Regions from separate parts of the Streptomyces sp. NPDC091377 genome, predicted to be linked through region 3. Evidence: riboswitches for the same ligand, from Rfam matches in the RefSeq annotation. Region 3 holds a riboswitch; each other region holds the start of a gene.
The links. Region 3 has a riboswitch for cobalamin ahead of ACIQNG_RS10775 (energy-coupling factor ABC transporter permease). Riboswitches for the same ligand answer to the same signal wherever they lie in the genome.

Region 1 (5,670 bases), 290 kb from region 3:
AGCGGGCGGCCCGCACGGTAACGAGCCGATCCCCCGGGCAGCCCCTCAGGCGTCGCCAGGGGCCCCGAGGCGGACCGGCAGGGCCTGGTGACCGTTGCTGATCATGGAGCCGAGCGGGCGTAACTCCTCGTGCGGGACGGCGAGGCGGACGTCGGGATAGCGGGTGAAGAGCCCGCGCAGCGCCTCCGCGACCTCCATCCGGGCCAGCGGAGCCCCCAGGCAGAAGTGCACGCCGTGCCCGAAGGCCAGGTGCTCCTTGTTGAGGCGGGAGACGTCGAAGGCGTCGGCGGTGTCGCCGTGCCAGTCGGGGTGCCGGTTGGCGGGACCGTAGGAGGGGAGGATGGCCTCGCCGCGCCGGATGGTCTGCCCGTCGGGGAGGGTGAGGTCGCCGACGGCGAAGCGCAGGGGCAGGAACTTCAGGGCCGGTTGCAGCCGCAGGGTCTCCTCGGCGACGTCCTCCCAGCGGAACTCGCCCGCCCTGACCCGGGTGAGCTGCCGGGGGTGGGTGAGCATGGCGACCAGGGCCTCGTCGATGACGTTGACGGTCGTCTCGTAGCCCGCGCTGATCAGCAGGATGATGGTGTCCCGCAACTCCGGGTGGGTGAGGCCGCTGCCGTCGGTCTCGTCGTCCCGGGCCGCTATCAGCAGGGAGGTCATGTCGTCGCCGGGGGTGGCGCGTTTGGCGACGATCAGTTCGTCGGCGAGGGCGAAGAGCCGGTCGTTGTTGGCGGCCTGCTGTTCCTGGGTGAGCGTGGTGTCGAATATGCCGTCGACCACCTGACGGAAGTGCAGGGTCTGTTCGTCGGCCACGCCCAGGAGATGGCTGATCACCGTGATGGGCAGCGGATAGGCGAGCCGCTGCCGCAGATCGACCACCGTGTCCCCGGAGTCCGGGGCCAGCCCGTCGAGCAGGGCGGAGACCGTCTGCTCCACCATGGGGGCGAGCGCGGCGATCCGGCGGGCGCTGAGCGTGGGGGAGATCAGCCGGCGCAGCCGCCGGTGGTCACCGCCGTACGCGGTGAACATGTTCTGCACCGCGACCCACAGGGCGAGCGGCCAGGTGGTGACCCGGTTCCCGAAGTCCGGCCAGTGGGTGCGGGCGTCCTTGGAGACGTCGGGGCTGGTGAGCAACTGCTTGAGCAGGGCGGGGTCGGCGACCGACCACGCGGTCACCCCGAGGATGTCGACCCGGACGGCCGACCCGCTGTCGCGCAGGGTCCGGAACTCCGACTGCCAGTCGGCGCCGTTGGGGTCCAGGACGAGCGGCGGACGCGGCGGACGCACGCTGTCGTGTGACTGAGCGGACTGCTGGGACATGAGTTCTCCCTTTACTCGAATAGACGATCGACTTTCCCGAATTTCTCGACTTTCCCGAAGAACGGAACACGGAAATACGCGCGCACCGGCCGACGCATATGACAGAGAAATAACCCCATGCACGCTGAATTCAATAAAAGGGTGCGCGCCCCGCACTCCCCACAAACCCCGCCCCTGACGGCGCCCACGGCGCTTACGTCGTACCGGTCCGCCGGTCGCCGAGCGTCGCGCACGCCCGCGCGCACCCCGGCACCACCCCGCGTCCCGCGCCCCTTCCCTTGCCCACGGGCGCCCATCTCACGCTATCGAGGGTGTTTAGTGGGCTTGTCGCATGTTCCAGGGACATGAAGGGCAAGGACCGGTCTGCCGAGACGGATCTCGCTGAAACGGATCATCTCTGAAGGGGGAACTCCATGCCCGTCCTGTGCTGCCCGGCGGTGGCCGTGCCCGAGTACACGATCACGCATGAACAGACGCTGAGCCTGGCCCGGTCGTTGTACAGGGGCCATGAACAACTGCCGCTGGCGCTCCGTCTGATCGGCAACACCGGCGTCAGCAAACGCCATGTCGTGCAGCCGCTGGAGAAGACCTTGCGGCACCCGGGGTTAGAGGCGCGTACGGAGACGTACGAGGCGGAGGCGAAGGCGCGCGTCCCGGACGTGGTCGAGCGGGCCCTCGCCCACGCGGGGCTCGGCCCCCGGGACATCGACGTCATCATCTATGTCTCGTGCACGGGCTTCATGATGCCCTCGCTGACCGCCTGGATGATCAACGCCCTGGGGTTCCGCTACGACTGCCGTCAGATCCCCATCGCCCAGCTCGGCTGCGCGGCGGGCGGCGCGGCCATCAACCGCGCCCATGACTTCTGCGCGGCCCACCCCGGTTCCAACGCCCTCATCGTGGCCTGCGAGTTCTGCTCGCTGTGCTACCAGCCGACCGATCTGACCGTGGGGAACATGCTCTCCAACGGACTGTTCGGGGACGCGGTGGCCGCCGCCGTGGTCCGCGGCTCCGGCGGAACGGGCGTGAGTCTGGAGGCCAACGGCTCGTACCTGGTGCCGGACAGCGAGGACTGGATCGCCTACCGGGTCCGTCCCACGGGCTTCCACTTCATGCTGGACCGGCGGGTCCCGGGCACGATGAAGCAGTTGGCGCCCGCGCTGTCCTCCCTGGCCGCCCAGCACCAGCGGGACGTCAGCACACAGGGTTTCTATCTGATCCACGCGGGCGGCCCGCGCATCCTGGACGACCTCAGCCATTATCTCGCCGTCCCGCCGGAGAAGTTCCGCTTCAGCCGGGCCACCCTCGCCGACTACGGGAACATCGCGAGCGCGGTGGTCCTGGACGCCCTGCGACGGTTGTTCGAGGAGGGCGGCTGCCCGCCCGGCGCGCTGGGCATGATCGCGGGCTTCGGCCCCGGCATCACCGCGGAGATCTCCCTGGGCCGCTGGGTCACCGACACGCCCGACCCCACGGAGCGCAGCGGCGACACCCCGGCCGTGGCCACCGAGGGCCCCTCATGAGCGAAAAGGCCGTCGCGCACACGGGCCCCCTCGTGAACGCAGGAGCCGTCGCGCACACGGACCCCCTCGTGAGCGGAGGAGCATGACCGCGATCGTCCCGTCCGCCGGGCTGGTGCTGCCGCCCGGCGGCGGCCGGACCATGGCCGCCGCCGCCCAGCACGTCACCTTCAAGGTGACCGGCGCGCACTCCCGGACCGCCTCCACCTTCGAGGTCGTCGTCCCGCCCGGATTCGACGTGGGCGCCCACACCCACACGCACAGCGAGGAGTTGTTCTACGTCATCGAGGGCGAGTTGGAGGTGCTCGCCTTCGAACCGCTGGTGCGGACGCCCGACCGCTGGCGGGAGTGGGAGTCGGCGTCCGGCGAACGGGCGGTGCGGGCCGGCCCCGGCACTCTGCTGTTCGTACCGCCGGGCTGTCCGCACGCCTTCGCCAACCCGGGCGGAGCGCCGGCCCGGGTGCTCTTCCAGGCCGCCCCTCCCCCGGCGCACGAGCGGTACTTCGAGGAACTGATGGACCTCCTGGCCGCCGACGGCGATCAGATCGACCACGCGGCCGTCGCCGCCCTGCGGCTGCGCTACGACGTCCATCAGCTCACCCCACTGCGCTACGAGCCGCCGTGCGGTTAAGGTGGCCGGTGCAGCTGGTTCGCCCCGTCCGCCAGGCGGGAGGCGTCGTAAGAGGGAACCCGGTGGGAATCCGGGACTGCCCCGCAGCGGTGAGCGGGAACGACCGCCGTCATACGCACTGGACCCCTCGGGGTCTGGGAAGCGACGGCCTGTAGGTGTCCTCCGGTGTGCCACCGGGGAACGTGCCCGCGAGTCCGAAGACCTGCCATCTGCCCGTGCGCGAACCACTCGCGCGCGGACATCCCGGTGACCTCGTGGGCGGGTCGGCGTACAGACCGAGCGGACGGCCGAAGGCCGCTTCCGTCCGGTCCCGTCACCCTTCGCGCCCCCGTCCCGTCCCCGGGATCTCAGGGATTCATCTCGCGAAGGAGATCTCCGTGACCCGCACGTCCGCAGCCGCGGCGACCCAGGCCACTGTGTACGGCTACCCCCGCCAGGGACGGCACCGGGAGCTGAAGAAGGCGATCGAGGGCTACTGGAAGGGCCGCACCGACGCCACCGCACTCACCGCGACGGCCACCGCGCTGCGCCGCGCCCACTGGCATGAACTGGCCGACGCCGGCATCACCGAGGTCCCCACCGGTGACTTCTCGCTGTACGACCACGTCCTGGACGCCACCGTGATGGTCGGCGCGATCCCCGCCCGGCACCGGACGGCGGTCGACGCGGACGCCCTGGACGGCTACTTCGCGATGGCCCGCGGCACCCAGGAGATGGCGCCGCTGGAGATGACGAAGTGGTTCGACACGAACTACCACTACCTGGTCCCGGAGCTGGGCCCGGACACGGTGTTCAGCGCCGACCCCGGCAAGCAGGTCGGCGAGTTGAGGGAGGCCCTCGCGCTCGGGCTGGCGGCGCGTCCGGTGCTGGTCGGGCCGGTCACCTTCCTCCTCCTCGCCAAGCCCGCGCCCGGGGTGGCCGCCGACTTCGAGCCGCTGACCCTGCTGGACCGGCTGCTGCCCGTCTACGCCGAGGTCCTGGCCGATCTGCGGGCGGCCGGCGCCGAGTGGGTGCAGTTGGACGAGCCCGCGCTGGTGCAGGACCGCACCCCGGCCGAACTGAACGCCGCCGCCCGCGCCTACCGCGACCTCGGCGCCCTCACCGACCGGCCGAAGCTGCTGGTGGCGTCGTACTTCGACCATCTCGGCGAAGCCCTCCCGGTGCTGGCGAAGGCACCGGTGGAGGGACTGGCGCTGGACTTCACCGAAGCCGCCGCCGCGAACCTGGACGCGCTGGCGGCGGCCGGCGGGCTGCCCGGCAAGCGGCTGGTGGCCGGGGTCGTCAACGGCCGCAACATCTGGATCAACGATTTCTCCCGCTCCCTGTCCACCCTCGCCACCCTGCTGGGCCTGGCCGACCGCGTCGACGTCGCCGCCTCCTGCTCCCTGCTGCACGTCCCGCTCGACACCGGCCTGGAACGGGACATCGAACCCCAGGTGCGGCGCTGGCTCGCCTTCGCCCGGCAGAAGACCTCGGAGATCGCCACCCTCGCCAAGGGCCTCGCCCAGGGCACCGACGCCATCGCCGCGGAACTCGCCGCCAACCGCGCCGACCTCGCCTCCCGCGAGCACTCCCCGATCACCCGCGACCCCGCTGTCCGGGACCGCGCCGCCGCGGTCACCGCCACCGACACCCGCCGCTCGCAGCCCTACGCGCGGCGCACCTCCGCGCAGCGCGCCCACCTCGGGCTGCCGTTGCTGCCGACCACCACCATCGGCTCCTTCCCGCAGACCGACGAACTGCGCGCCGCCCGCGCCGACCTGCGCGCGGGCCGTATCGACACCGCCGGCTACGAGGACCGCATCAAGACAGAGATCCAGGAGGTGATCTCTTTCCAGGAGAAGACCGGACTGGACGTCCTCGTGCACGGCGAGCCCGAACGCAACGACATGGTCCAGTACTTCGCCGAACAGCTCACCGGCTACCTCGCCACCCAGCACGGCTGGGTCCAGTCCTACGGCACCCGCTACGTCCGCCCGCCCGTCCTGGCCGGCGACATCTCCCGCCCCCGCCCCATGACGGTGCGCTGGACCACCTACGCCCAGTCGCTCACCACCCGCCCCGTCAAGGGCATGCTCACCGGGCCGGTCACCATGCTCGCCTGGTCCTTCGTCCGCGACGACCAGCCCCTCGCCGACACCGCCCGCCAGGTGGCGCTCGCCCTGCGCGACGAGGTCACCGACCTGGAGGCCGCCGGAACCT
Region 2 (5,670 bases), on a different contig from region 3:
TCCTCCACGGTCCAGGTGTTCTTGATGGCGTCCCGGTAGCGCTCGTAGAAATCGGGGTAGCGCATCGGGCGGAGCGTCAGCTCGAACCCGGGGTCGAGCAGGTTCTGGTGACGGGCGGATGTCGACATCGCTGACATTACTGGCATGCCTCGCAGGACTCGGGGTTCTCAAGGGAGCAGGCGACGGCGTCGGGGTCGGCGACCTGCTGGACGGGGATGGTCTTCGCGGCGGGCGCCTGGCCCTGGGCCGCCCGCGCGATCCTGGTCGCCGGACGCGAACGCAGGTAGTACGTGGTCTTCAGCCCCGACTTCCAGGCGTACGCGTACATCGACGACAGCTTGCCGATGGTCGGCGTCTCCAGGAACAGGTTCAGGGACTGCGCCTGGTCCAGATACGGGGTGCGGGCCGCGGCCATGTCGATCAGACCGCGCTGCGGGATCTCCCACGCCGTGCGGTACAGCCCCCGCACCTCCTGCGGGATCCACCCGAAGCCCTGCACCGAGCCGTTGGCGTCGCGCAGCGCCTCACGGGTCCGGGCGTCCCACACACCGAGGTTCTTCAGATCCTGCACCAGATACGAGTTGACCTGGAGGAACTCCCCGGACAGCGTCTCGCGCTTGAACAGGTTGGACACCTGCGGCTCGATGCACTCGTACACGCCCGCGATGGAGGCGATGGTGGCGGTCGGGGCGATCGCGAGCAGCAGGGAGTTGCGCATCCCGGTGGCGGCGATCCGGGCGCGCAGCGCCGCCCAGCGCTCCGGCCAGACCGGCTCCACCCCGTAGTGGTCGGGGTGCAGCACGCCCTGCGCGGTACGGGTCATCTCCCACGCGGGCAGCGGGCCGTGCCGCTCGGCCAGGTCCGCGGACGCCTCGTAGGCGGCCAGCATGATCCGCTCGGCGATCTTCGTGGACAGGGCCTTCGCCTCGGGCGAGTCGAACGGCAGCCGCAGCTTGAAGAAGACGTCCTGGAGGCCCATCGCGCCCAGGCCCACCGGACGCCAGCGGGAGTTGGAGCGGCCCGCCTGCTCGGTCGGGTAGAAGTTGATGTCCACGACCCGGTCGAGGAAGGTCACGGCCGTACGGACCGTCTCGTCCAGGCGCTCCCAGTCCAGGTCGCCGCCGGCCCGGTCCACGAACGCGCCGAGATTGACCGAGCCCAGGTTGCAGACGGCCGTCTCACCGTCGTCGGTGACCTCCAGGATCTCCGTGCAGAGGTTGGAGGAGTGGATGACCTGGCCGGGCCGCGCGGTCTGGTTGGCCGTGCGGTTGGCGGCGTCCTTGAAGGTCATCCAGCCGTTGCCGGTCTGCGCGAGGGTGCGCATCATCCGGCCGTACAGCTCACGCGCGGGGAGCGTGCGCCGGGCCAGGCCCTTGCGCTCGGCCTCGCGGTAGGCCGCGTCGAACTCCTCGCCCCACAGGTCGACCAGCTCGGGCACGTCCGCCGGGGAGAACAGCGACCACTGCGCGTCCGTGTCGACCCGGCGCATGAACTCGTCCGGCACCCAGTGCGCCAGATTGAGGTTGTGGGTCCGGCGGGCGTCCTCACCGGTGTTGTCCCGCAGCTCCAGGAACTCCTCGATGTCGGAGTGCCAGGTCTCCAGGTAGACCGCCGCCGCGCCCTTGCGCCGGCCGCCCTGGTTCACCGCGGCGACCGAGGCGTCCAGGGTCTTCAGGAACGGCACGATGCCGTTGGAGTGTCCGTTGGTGCCGCGGATCAGCGAGCCGCGCGAACGGATCCGGGAGTACGACAGACCGATGCCGCCGGCGTGCTTGGAGAGCCGGGCGACCTGGTGGTAGCGGTCGTAGATGGAGTCCAGCTCGTCCTTGGGGGAGTCCAGGAGGTAGCAGGAGGACATCTGGGGGTGGCGGGTGCCGGAGTTGAACAGGGTGGGGGAGGACGGCAGATAGTCCAGCCGGCTCATCAGCCCGTAGAGCGCGGCGACCTCGTCCAGCGCGCGGACGCTGTCGTCCTCGGCGAGCCCCGCGGCGACCCGGAGCAGGAAGTGCTGGGGGGTCTCGATCACCTTGCGGGTGATCGGGTGGCGCAGCAGATAGCGGCTGTGCAGGGTGCGCAGCCCGAAGTAGCCGAAGCGGTCGTCGGCGGCCGGGTCGATCAGCGCGTCCAGCCGGGCCGCGTGCAGGGTCACGAAGTCGGCGGTGCGATCGGCGATCAGGCCCTCGCGGTGACCGGTCGCCACCGAGCCGGTGAAGGTGGTGACGCCCTGCGAGGCGGCCTCGGCGGCGATGGAGCGGGTCAGCAGCCGGGCGGCCAGCCGCGAGTAGGCGGGGTCCTCGGAGATCAGCCCTGCGGCGGCCTCGGTCGCCAGCTCCCGCAACTCCGCCTCGTCGGCCCGGGCGGAACGGCCGCGCAACGCGGCGGCGGCCACCCGCCCGGGGTCGGCGTCGGTGAGGTCGGCGGTCAGCTCGGTCAGGGTCCGCAGCAGCGCGGCACCTGGACCGTCGTTCCCCTCGGCGGCCACGGGGGTGGCGGCGGAGGCAACTGCTGAAGCCGGGTCGGCTGGCGCGATCGTCACGTGGGGCTCTCCCTCGCTCGGCACGGGACCTCGCCGAGGGCAGGGGGCAGCTCACGAGCGCACGGGGCGTCGCGTCCACCGGCCCATTCCACGAGGCCCGGACGTCCTGCACCCGGACCGGGTGGTCGGGTGCGCCGTCGGCAGGTCCTCGGACTGACCAGGCGCGTGCCGCGAAACCCCGCGAACACGCACAAGTACACCGTTGCGGGACAGTTCCGGATTCGCACCGGATTCCCCTGCGGCGACAGCGAGCATGAGCATACATCTTGTGCCGCGCTGTCGCGTCACCCCCAGATGTTGTGTCGCGACGGTTTCACAGTGTCAACTCGTAGGTGAGGAGAGTGAGGTCGTCCAGCTCCGGTACGGGATTCCAGTCCCGGTGCGGGCTGCGGATGAACCCGAGCCGTTCGTAGAGCCGGTGGGCGGCGTGCATGGCGCTCTGGGTGGAGAGCACGACCCGCTCGGCCCCGGCCGCGCGCGCCACACAGGCGCGTACGAGAGCCTCCCCCACGCCCTGTCCGCGGGCCTCGGGGGCAACCGCCAGCATCCGTATCTCGGCCTCGTCCGGCCGCGCGATGTCGGCCATGGGGTTGCCCCCCGACGGCACGAAGGTGACGGTCCCGAGGACGGCGACCGGCGGGGCGGCGACCTTGTCCGGCGGGACGGCGGCTGGGTCCGGCGTGGCGGTGACCGTGCCCGGCGAGGTGGCGGCCGTGTCCGGCGTGGCGGTGACCGCGCCCGGCGGGACGGCGGCTGGGTCCGGCGTGGCGGTGACCGTGCCCGGCGGGGTGACGGCTGGGTCCGGCAGGACGGTGACCGTGTCCGGCGGGGTCGCGGCTGGGTCCGGCGTGGTGGCCACCCACACCTCGGCGACCTCCGCCCGGCGCGCGACGTCCCTCAGCACGGGGAGATACGGATCCTCCTCCCCGTAGTCCAGCAGCCCCTCCCGAAGATAGGCGTCGGCCACCAGCTCACCGAGCCGGAGGTACTCGTCGGGGCGGGCGGGTCTGATCGTGAGGTCCATGGGGCGAGTGTGCCGGGCGGTGGCCCCCGGTGCCGCCGGGTTTCCGGCCGAGCGCCCGGGGTCAGCAGCAGCGGAAGCCCTCGCGGGGGTCGGTCTCCTGGCGGTCCGTGCGCATGCGCTCGAAGTCGCGCCGGGACGGCACCTCCGCGTCCGGCCGGCCCTTGCGCAGATGGGCGCAGTAACGGTCGTAGGCCGATTCGTCGGTCAGTTCGCGCAGGTACCAGCGGATCCCGCGCAGCGCCCGTGGGACATCAAGGGCCCGGAGCAGTGCCGATCGCATGACGTGCCGCCTCCTCCTTCTCCGCCTTGGTCGGGAACAGCCCGTCCGGGGCCACGATCTTCGACTCCACGTACGGCGCCTCGCTGAGCGTGGACAGGGCCGGGCGGCGGACATGGCGGACGCAGATCCGGGCCGCGTCCACGAGCACCACGACGACCAGCAGCGCGAGCACGGCCGAGAGGACCCCGTCGACCGTGGAGTTGGTGACGATGGTGCGCATGTCGTCCATGGACGTCGCGGGCTTGAGCAGTTGGCCCTTGTCGATGGCGTCCTGGTAGATCTCGCGCTGCTTGAAGAAGCCGACCCGCGGGTCGGAGGAGAACACCTTCTGGTAGCTGGCGGTCAGGGTGACCGTCGCGTCCCAGACCAGCGGGACTCCCGTCACCCAGGCCCACTTCAGGCGGCCCGACTTCACCAGCAGCGTGGTGCAGACGGCGAGCGCGACGGCGGCCAGCAACTGGTTGGCGATACCGAAGATCGGGAAGAGCTGGTTGATCCCGCCGAGCGGCTCATGGACGCCGACCCACAGGAAGTAGCCCCACAGCCCGCACACGATCGCGCTGGTGAGGATCAGGCCGGGCTTCCAGCTGATGTTCTTGAACGGCCGGTAGACGTTCCCCAGCATGTCCTGGAGCATGAACCGGCCGACCCGGGTGCCGGCGTCCAGCGCGGTCAGGATGAACAGCGCCTCGAACATGATCGCGAAGTGGTACCAGAAGGCCCGCATCCCGCCCCCGGTGACCTGGGAGAAGATCTCCGAGACACCGACCGCGAGAGTCGGGGCGCCACCGGTACGGGACTGCAATGAGGCTTCCTCGACGTTCTTCGCCGCCTGCGCCAGGTCCTCCGGGGAGATCTGATAGCCCCAACTGGTCACCACCTGAGAGGCGCTCTCCACCGTGGTGCCGATGACCCCGGCGGGGGCGTTCATCGCGAAGTACAGACCCGGGTCGATGATGCTGGCCGCGACCAGCGCCATCACGGCGACCGACGACTCCATGAGCATGGAGCCGTAGCCGATCATCCGGACCTGGCTCTCCTTCTGGATCATCTTGGGCGTGGTGCCGCTGGAGATCAGCGCGTGGAACCCGGAGAGCGCGCCGCACGCGATGGTGATGAACACGAACGGGAAGAGCGAGCCCGCGAAGACCGGCCCATCGCCGCGCGAGGCGAAGTCGGTCACCGCGTCCATCTTCAGCGTCGGCATCGCGATGATCACACCGAGCGCGAGCAGCGCGATCGTGCCGATCTTCATGAAGGTGGAGAGGTAGTCGCGCGGCGCGAGCAGCATCCACACCGGCAGGATCGAGGCGATGAACCCGTACGCCACCAGCCAGATCACCAGCGTGGACGGGGCGAGGGTGAAGGTCTCCGCCCAGGACGACTCGGCCACCCAGCGCCCCGACACCAGTGCGAACAGCAGCAGCGCCACCCCGAGCACCGACACCTCGACCACCCGGCCGGGGCGCAGCACCCGCAGATAGAAGCCCATCAGCAGGGCGATCGGGACGGTCATCCCGATGGAGAAGGTGCCCCACGGCGACTCGGCGAGCGCGTTGACGATCACCAGCGCCAGCACACCCAGCAGAATGATCATGATGGCGAACGCGGCGAGCAGGGCCGCGGCCCCGCCGAACGGGCCGATCTCCTCGCGCGCCATCTGACTGAGCGAACGGCCGTCGCGGCGGGTGGAGAAGAACAGGACCACCATGTCCTGGACCGCACCCGCGAAGATCACCCCGACGACGATCCAGATGGTGCCCGGCAGATACCCCATCTGCGCGGCGAGCACCGGCCCGACCAGGGGCCCGGCTCCGGCGATCGCGGCGA
Region 3 (5,670 bases):
GCGGTCGATCTTCGCCGCCAGCGCGGCGAGCGGATCGATGTCCAGCACCTCGCACAGCTGAAGCAGATACGCCAGCACATCGGCGACCTCGTCCCGCACCCGGTGCGCGGTGTCGGGGTCGTCCATCACCCGCGCCGACTCCTCCGGGGTCGACCACTGGAAGATCTCGACCAGTTCGGACGCCTCCACGCTCAGCGCGGAGACCAGGTTCTTCGGGGTGTGGTACCGCTGCCAGTCGCGCGCCGCCGCGAACGCGGCGAGCCGGCGCTGGAGCGCGGCCACATCGGGGTGCGGTCGCCCGCTCTCGGATCCACTCACGGATCAAGGTGTACCACCGTCACCCCGTCCGCCCGGTCGGCCCACGACCCGTCACTCACCGCCGCGACACAGCGGGTCCGCCCGCCCAGCCCCGCCTTGGCGGCCAGCGCGAGCAGCCCGGCGCGCTGACCCGGGTCGAGACAGCGGTCGAAGCCGTCGGCCAGCACGGTCAGGGACCGCAGGGCGACGGGCCCCTCCCCCGGCGGGTCGGCCTCCAGCACCCCGGCCCCGGTGAGCAGCACCAGGGCGAGGGCGAGATAGCGCAGTTCACCGTCCCCGAGCCGGGCGAACTCCGTACCCGGGCCCTCCCCCCGGTCCAGCAGGGCCCGGATCATGCCGGGTCCGTACGGCTCGGCGAGCACGTCCTCGACGGGGCCCGCGCAGCCCGCGCGCGCCGCCGCGACGAAGCGTCCGTGCCGGCGCGGGCAGTCGCCCCGGGTGCGCCACAGCACCTCGGCCAGGTTGTCGCAGCCGGCCGCCAGCCGGCCGGAGCCGACCGGTACCGGCTCGCGCATCCGGCCCGGGAGCGGGTCGACCGGGACGACGGAGCGCAGGGCCAGCACCATCTGCTCGGCGGCGGCGAGCACCTGACGCTGTCCGTCGGTCTTGCCCGCCACGCGCAGCGGCAGCATCGGGGTGCCGAGCCGGTCGTCGGGGAGCGGGGCGCGGGTGACCGGCGCGGAGCCCGCCGTGTGCCACGCCGCCTGGACCGCGGGCCGCCCGGGGTCCCGCAACGCGGTCTCCAGCAGCACCAGTCCGGCGCCGGTCAGCCGCTCCCCCACGACCCGCAGTTCCGGCTCCGCCTGTACGGCCACGTCGAGCCGGACGGGGCCCTCGGGTCCGTCGGCGGTGCAGCCGATCCGGAACCCCCGGCGGTGCTGGGCGTCGGGCCGCGCCCGCTCGGGCACACACGCGACCGGGTCCGGGAACACATCGCCGAGTTCGGCGCCCCCGGCGAGCCGGGCCAGCGCCTCGTACGCCCGTAGCGCGGTGGTCTTGCCGCTGCCGCTGGGCCCGGCGAACAGCGTCACGGCCCCCAGCGGCAGCCCGGCCCCCCGGTGCCCGGCGAACGCGGACAGCCGTAGTTCGGTGAGACGGGGGCGCTGATCCGCGGGACGCTCTTCGGGGGCCATGCACATACGGGGAACGTAGGTCCCCGGCCGTCCGCCGAACCGTTCCGGCTGACCGCCCTTCCTACGATCGGGGGACGGGCCGACCCGCGCGGGCACCGCCCTCCTGGACCACCGGCCCGCACGGGCACCGCTCCCGGCCCGCAGAGGCCGGCCCCGTTCTTCCGGCTCGCAGAAGCCGCCCTCCTCCTCCCAGCCCGCAGAGGCCGCCCCCGGTCCCCCGGCCTGCGCGTGGCCGCCCCCGGCCCCCGGCCCGCAGAAACCGGCCCCGGTCCCCGGCTCAGGTGCCCGGTACGCCCACGCCCGCCATCAGCCCCTGCACCTCGGTCCCCGGCGGGGTCAGCAGGAAGACATTGCGGTCCACCCGGTGCATCCCGCTGCCCAGTCCGAAGACCACGCCGGTGCTGAAGTCCAGGACGCGCTTGGCGACATCGCCCTCCGCGCCGGTGAGATCGAGGAGGACCGGGATACCGCCCATCAGGGTCTCGGCGACCTCGCGGGCGTCGGCGAAGACATTGACCCGCAGGACCACGAAGCGGCGGCGGGCCTCGGTCTCCGCCTCCGGCAGGGCACGGTGGCCCACCGCCGAGGGCCAGGCGTCATGGCCGCGCAACGGCACGACCTGGGCGAGCCCCTCCCACTGTTCGTCGGTGACATCGCGACGGTTCACCGGCTCCCCCCGATCTGACTCGCACTCATCGCCTGCACCAGCCAATTCTTACGCGAAGTCACCCGTTCGGCCGAACTCCGACACGGCAGTGACACGGTGTGCGACCGACCTCATACCCAGAAGCGACGCTTCTGTGACGTACCGCACAGCATCTGTGCGGAAAATCGCGGTTTCCGGTGACGGTTCCGCGACCGTCGTCCGTATCCCCTGTCGTAATCCCCTGTCGTCACCGCTGTACCTGTTCTTCGTGCCAGGAGGCCGCATGCCCTTCTCCCGCGCCACCGTGGGAAGCGTCTTCGTCTTCGGTGCCATGGGGCTGACCCTCACCGCACTCGCCTACCCGGCCATGGTGGGCGTCGAGAAGACCGCGGGTGATCAGAGCCGGATCATCGCCAACACCCAGTGGGGGCCGCTCACCGAAGCGGACCGCGACTTCGTGGTGAAGGTACGGGCCGCCGGGCTCTGGGAGTACCCGCTGGGCCTGATGGCGATGGAGCGGGGCACGACCGAGGAGATGAAGGAGGCGGGCAAGCACCTCGTCGTCGGCCACGGCGGACTCGACGAGCTGTGCCGCAGGATCGCGCCGCAGCTGAACATCACCCTGCCCAACCAGGCCAGCCCCCAGCAGCAGCAGTTCGTGGCCACCGTCGACGCCGAGAACGGCAGGTCGTTCGACTCCACGGCCGTCCAGATCATGCGGGTGACCCACGGCCAGATCTTCCCGGTGGTCGCCAAGGTCCGCGCCAACACCCGCAACACCCTGGTCCGTCAGCTCGCCGACCTCGCCAACGACACCGTGCTCGACCACATCACCGTGCTGGAGAAGACCGGCCTGGTCAACCATGAACAGGTCAACTTCCAGCAGGCCACCTCGCCCAAACTCCCCAAGGCCCAGCTCACCCCGCCGCCCCCGCAGCCCGGCGCCCCCGTCCTCGCCCTCACCCCGCGCCCCGACCTCGGCATCGACACCGCCGGTCCCACGCCGAGCCCGTCGGCCACCTCCCGGGAACCGACGGACTGAGCCTCCCCTCCCCCGCCCCGACACCCCCCGGACACCAGTCCGTGCTTGTCATGGCCCCATCCCGGCATTACTGTCACCTCGCCTTGGTGAACGGGAAACCGGTGCGGAACCGGTGCGGCCCTCGCCACTGTGATCGGGAAGTCCTGCTCCGGCCCGCACGGGCAGCCACTGGGTCCTCGGACCCGGGAAGGCGGAGCACGGGCGGTGGTACCCGTCAGCCAGGAGACCGGCCAAGGCGCGTCGTCCATCCACGAGGTGCTGGAGAGGGTCTGCTGAGCCATGCACATAGCCGAGGGTTTCCTGCCCCCGGCGCACGCGATCGCCTGGGGTGTCGCGTCGGCGCCGTTCGTCGTCCACGGAGTACGGTCACTCACCCGTGAGGTCAGGGAGCATCCCGAGAGCACCCTGCTCCTCGGCGCGTCCGGGGCCTTCACCTTCGTCCTGTCCGCGCTGAAGCTGCCGTCGGTCACCGGGAGTTGCTCCCATCCGACCGGCACCGGCCTGGGCGCCATACTGTTCCGGCCGCCGGTCATGGCGGTGCTCGGCACCATCACCCTGCTCTTCCAGGCGCTGCTGCTCGCCCACGGCGGGCTGACCACGCTCGGCGCCAACGTCTTCTCCATGGCGATCGTCGGCCCCTGGGCCGGATACGCCGTCTACCGGCTGCTGCGCCGCTCCGGCGTCCCGCTGATGGGCGCCGTGTTCTGCGCCGCGTTCGTCGCCGACCTCTCCACGTACTGCGTCACCAGCGTCCAGCTCGCGCTCGCCTTCCCCGACCCGGGCAGCGGGTTCCTGGGCGCCCTCGGGAAGTTCGGCTCGATCTTCGCCGTCACCCAGATCCCGCTCGCGGTGAGCGAGGGGCTGCTGACCGTCCTGGTCATGCGGCTGCTGGTGCAGTCCAGCAGAGGTGAGCTGACCCGGCTCGGTGTGCTGGTCACGGGCGGCCGGTCCGGCAAGCGCGCGGACACCGAGCCGCAGGCCGGTACCGACGCGGGCACGGACGCCGGGGCGGTGACCCGATGAAGCGCGGCACCCGGATCAACCTTCTGCTGCTGCTCGCGGTGGCCGCCCTCGCCGTACTGCCGCTCGCGCTCGGTCTCGGCGACCACAAGGAGGAGCCGTTCGCGGGGGCCGACGCGGAGGCGGAGACCGCGATCACCGAGATCGAGCCGGACTACGAGCCCTGGTTCTCCCCGCTGTACGAGCCGCCGTCCGGTGAGATCGAGTCCGCCCTCTTCGCCCTCCAGGCGGCCCTCGGCGCGGGCGTCCTCGCGTACTACTTCGGTCTGCGGCGCGGTCGCCGTCAGGGGGAGGAACGGGCCCTGCGGCAGGACGGCACAGACAGCGCGGACGGCACGGACGGCACCGACGGCGCGGACGGCACCCCGGCCGCCTCCGCCTCCGCCCCCGTCAGTTCCGGCTCCGGCGCTGACGCTGGCGCGAGCGCCTCGGACGGTCCCGCCGCTCCCGTGCCCCCCGGCTGACGCCGCGTGTTGCCGATCGATGTGGCGGCGCACGGCAGTCGCTGGCGGCGGCGGCATCCCGTCGACAAGGCGGTGCTGGGGCTCGGGCTGACCGGGCTGGCGATCTCGTTGCCGCCGTGGCCGGGCGCGGCCCTGGTGCTGGTGACCGCGCTGGCGGTGCTGCTGGGGCCGGCCGGGGTGCCGGGACGCGCGCTGTGGCGGGCCTGGCGGGTGCCGCTGGGGTTCTGCGCGACCGGCGCGGTACCGCTGCTGGTGCGGGTCGGCGGCCCGGACGGGTTCGTCGGACTGGCCGAGGGCGGGGCGGTACGGGCCGGGGAACTGCTGCTGCGGACCTCGGCCGCCTCGCTGGGCGTGCTGCTCTTCGCCTTCACCACACCGATGTCCGACCTGCTGCCCCGGCTGGTCCGGGCGGGTGTGCCCGCGGCCGTCGTGGACGTGGCGCTGGTGACGTACCGGATGAGTTTTCTGCTGCTGGACTCCGTGCGGCGGATCCGGGACGCGCAGGGCGCGCGGCTCGGGCACACCGGGCGGGCGGCGCGCTGGCGGTCGCTGGGCGGGCTGGGTGCCACCGCGTTCGTCCGGGCCTTCGACCGGGCGGCCCGGCTCCAGGCCGGACTCGCCGGGCGCGGCTACGACGGCACGCTGCGGGTCCTGGTGCCCGAGGCCCGCGTCGGCGCCCGCTTCACGGCACTGAGCGTGGCCCTGCTGGTCGCGCTGGCCGCCCTGACGTTCGTACTGGAAGGACCCCTGTCGTGAGTGAGCCCGTTCTGGTCGCCCTGCGGGGTGTGTCGTTCGCCTACGAGGACGGGCCGGACGTCCTCACCGGGCTGGACTTCGCCGTGCGGGAGGGGCGCGCGCTGGCCCTGCTGGGCCGCAACGGCAGCGGCAAGACGACGCTGATGCGGCTGCTCAGCGGCGGGCTGCGGCCCGGCGCCGGTGAGGTGGTGGCCGACGGGCGGACGGTGTCGTACGACCGCAAGGGGCTGACCCGGCTGCGGACCACCGTCCAACTGGTGGTGCAGGACCCGGACGACCAGTTGTTCGCGG

Region 1: linked by a shared signal. The riboswitch ahead of metE (5-methyltetrahydropteroyltriglutamate--homocysteine S-methyltransferase) and the one ahead of ACIQNG_RS10775 (energy-coupling factor ABC transporter permease) in region 3 are both predicted to bind cobalamin.
Region 2: linked by a shared signal. The riboswitch ahead of ACIQNG_RS03900 (ribonucleoside-diphosphate reductase subunit alpha) and the one ahead of ACIQNG_RS10775 (energy-coupling factor ABC transporter permease) in region 3 are both predicted to bind cobalamin.

Annotation. Positions count from the first base shown of each region.
Region 1 is NZ_JBIVUE010000004.1:372,170-377,839, reverse strand. It holds gene ACIQNG_RS11915 (response regulator) at 1-21, shown strand, start outside; gene ACIQNG_RS11910 (cytochrome P450) at 46-1,317, opposite strand; gene ACIQNG_RS11905 (type III polyketide synthase) at 1,731-2,840, shown strand; gene ACIQNG_RS11900 (cupin domain-containing protein) at 2,923-3,468, shown strand; cobalamin riboswitch at 3,467-3,693, shown strand; gene metE (5-methyltetrahydropteroyltriglutamate--homocysteine S-methyltransferase) at 3,846-5,670, shown strand, end outside.
Region 2 is NZ_JBIVUE010000001.1:883,535-889,204, forward strand. It holds gene ACIQNG_RS03895 (ribonucleotide-diphosphate reductase subunit beta) at 1-128, opposite strand, end outside; gene ACIQNG_RS03900 (ribonucleoside-diphosphate reductase subunit alpha) at 137-2,536, opposite strand; cobalamin riboswitch at 2,658-2,804, opposite strand; partial or broken gene ACIQNG_RS03905 (GNAT family N-acetyltransferase) at 2,850-3,167, opposite strand; gene ACIQNG_RS03910 (YbdD/YjiX family protein) at 3,622-3,840, opposite strand; gene ACIQNG_RS03915 (carbon starvation CstA family protein) at 3,812-5,670, opposite strand, start outside.
Region 3 is NZ_JBIVUE010000004.1:83,096-88,765, reverse strand. It holds gene ACIQNG_RS10795 (nucleotide pyrophosphohydrolase) at 1-318, opposite strand, end outside; gene ACIQNG_RS10790 (ATP-binding protein) at 315-1,451, opposite strand; gene ACIQNG_RS10785 (cell division protein SepF) at 1,729-2,118, opposite strand; gene ACIQNG_RS10780 (DUF4142 domain-containing protein) at 2,381-3,139, shown strand; cobalamin riboswitch at 3,207-3,389, shown strand; gene ACIQNG_RS10775 (energy-coupling factor ABC transporter permease) at 3,419-4,162, shown strand; gene ACIQNG_RS10770 (energy-coupling factor ABC transporter substrate-binding protein) at 4,159-4,623, shown strand; gene cbiQ (cobalt ECF transporter T component CbiQ) at 4,630-5,379, shown strand; gene ACIQNG_RS10760 (energy-coupling factor ABC transporter ATP-binding protein) at 5,376-5,670, shown strand, end outside.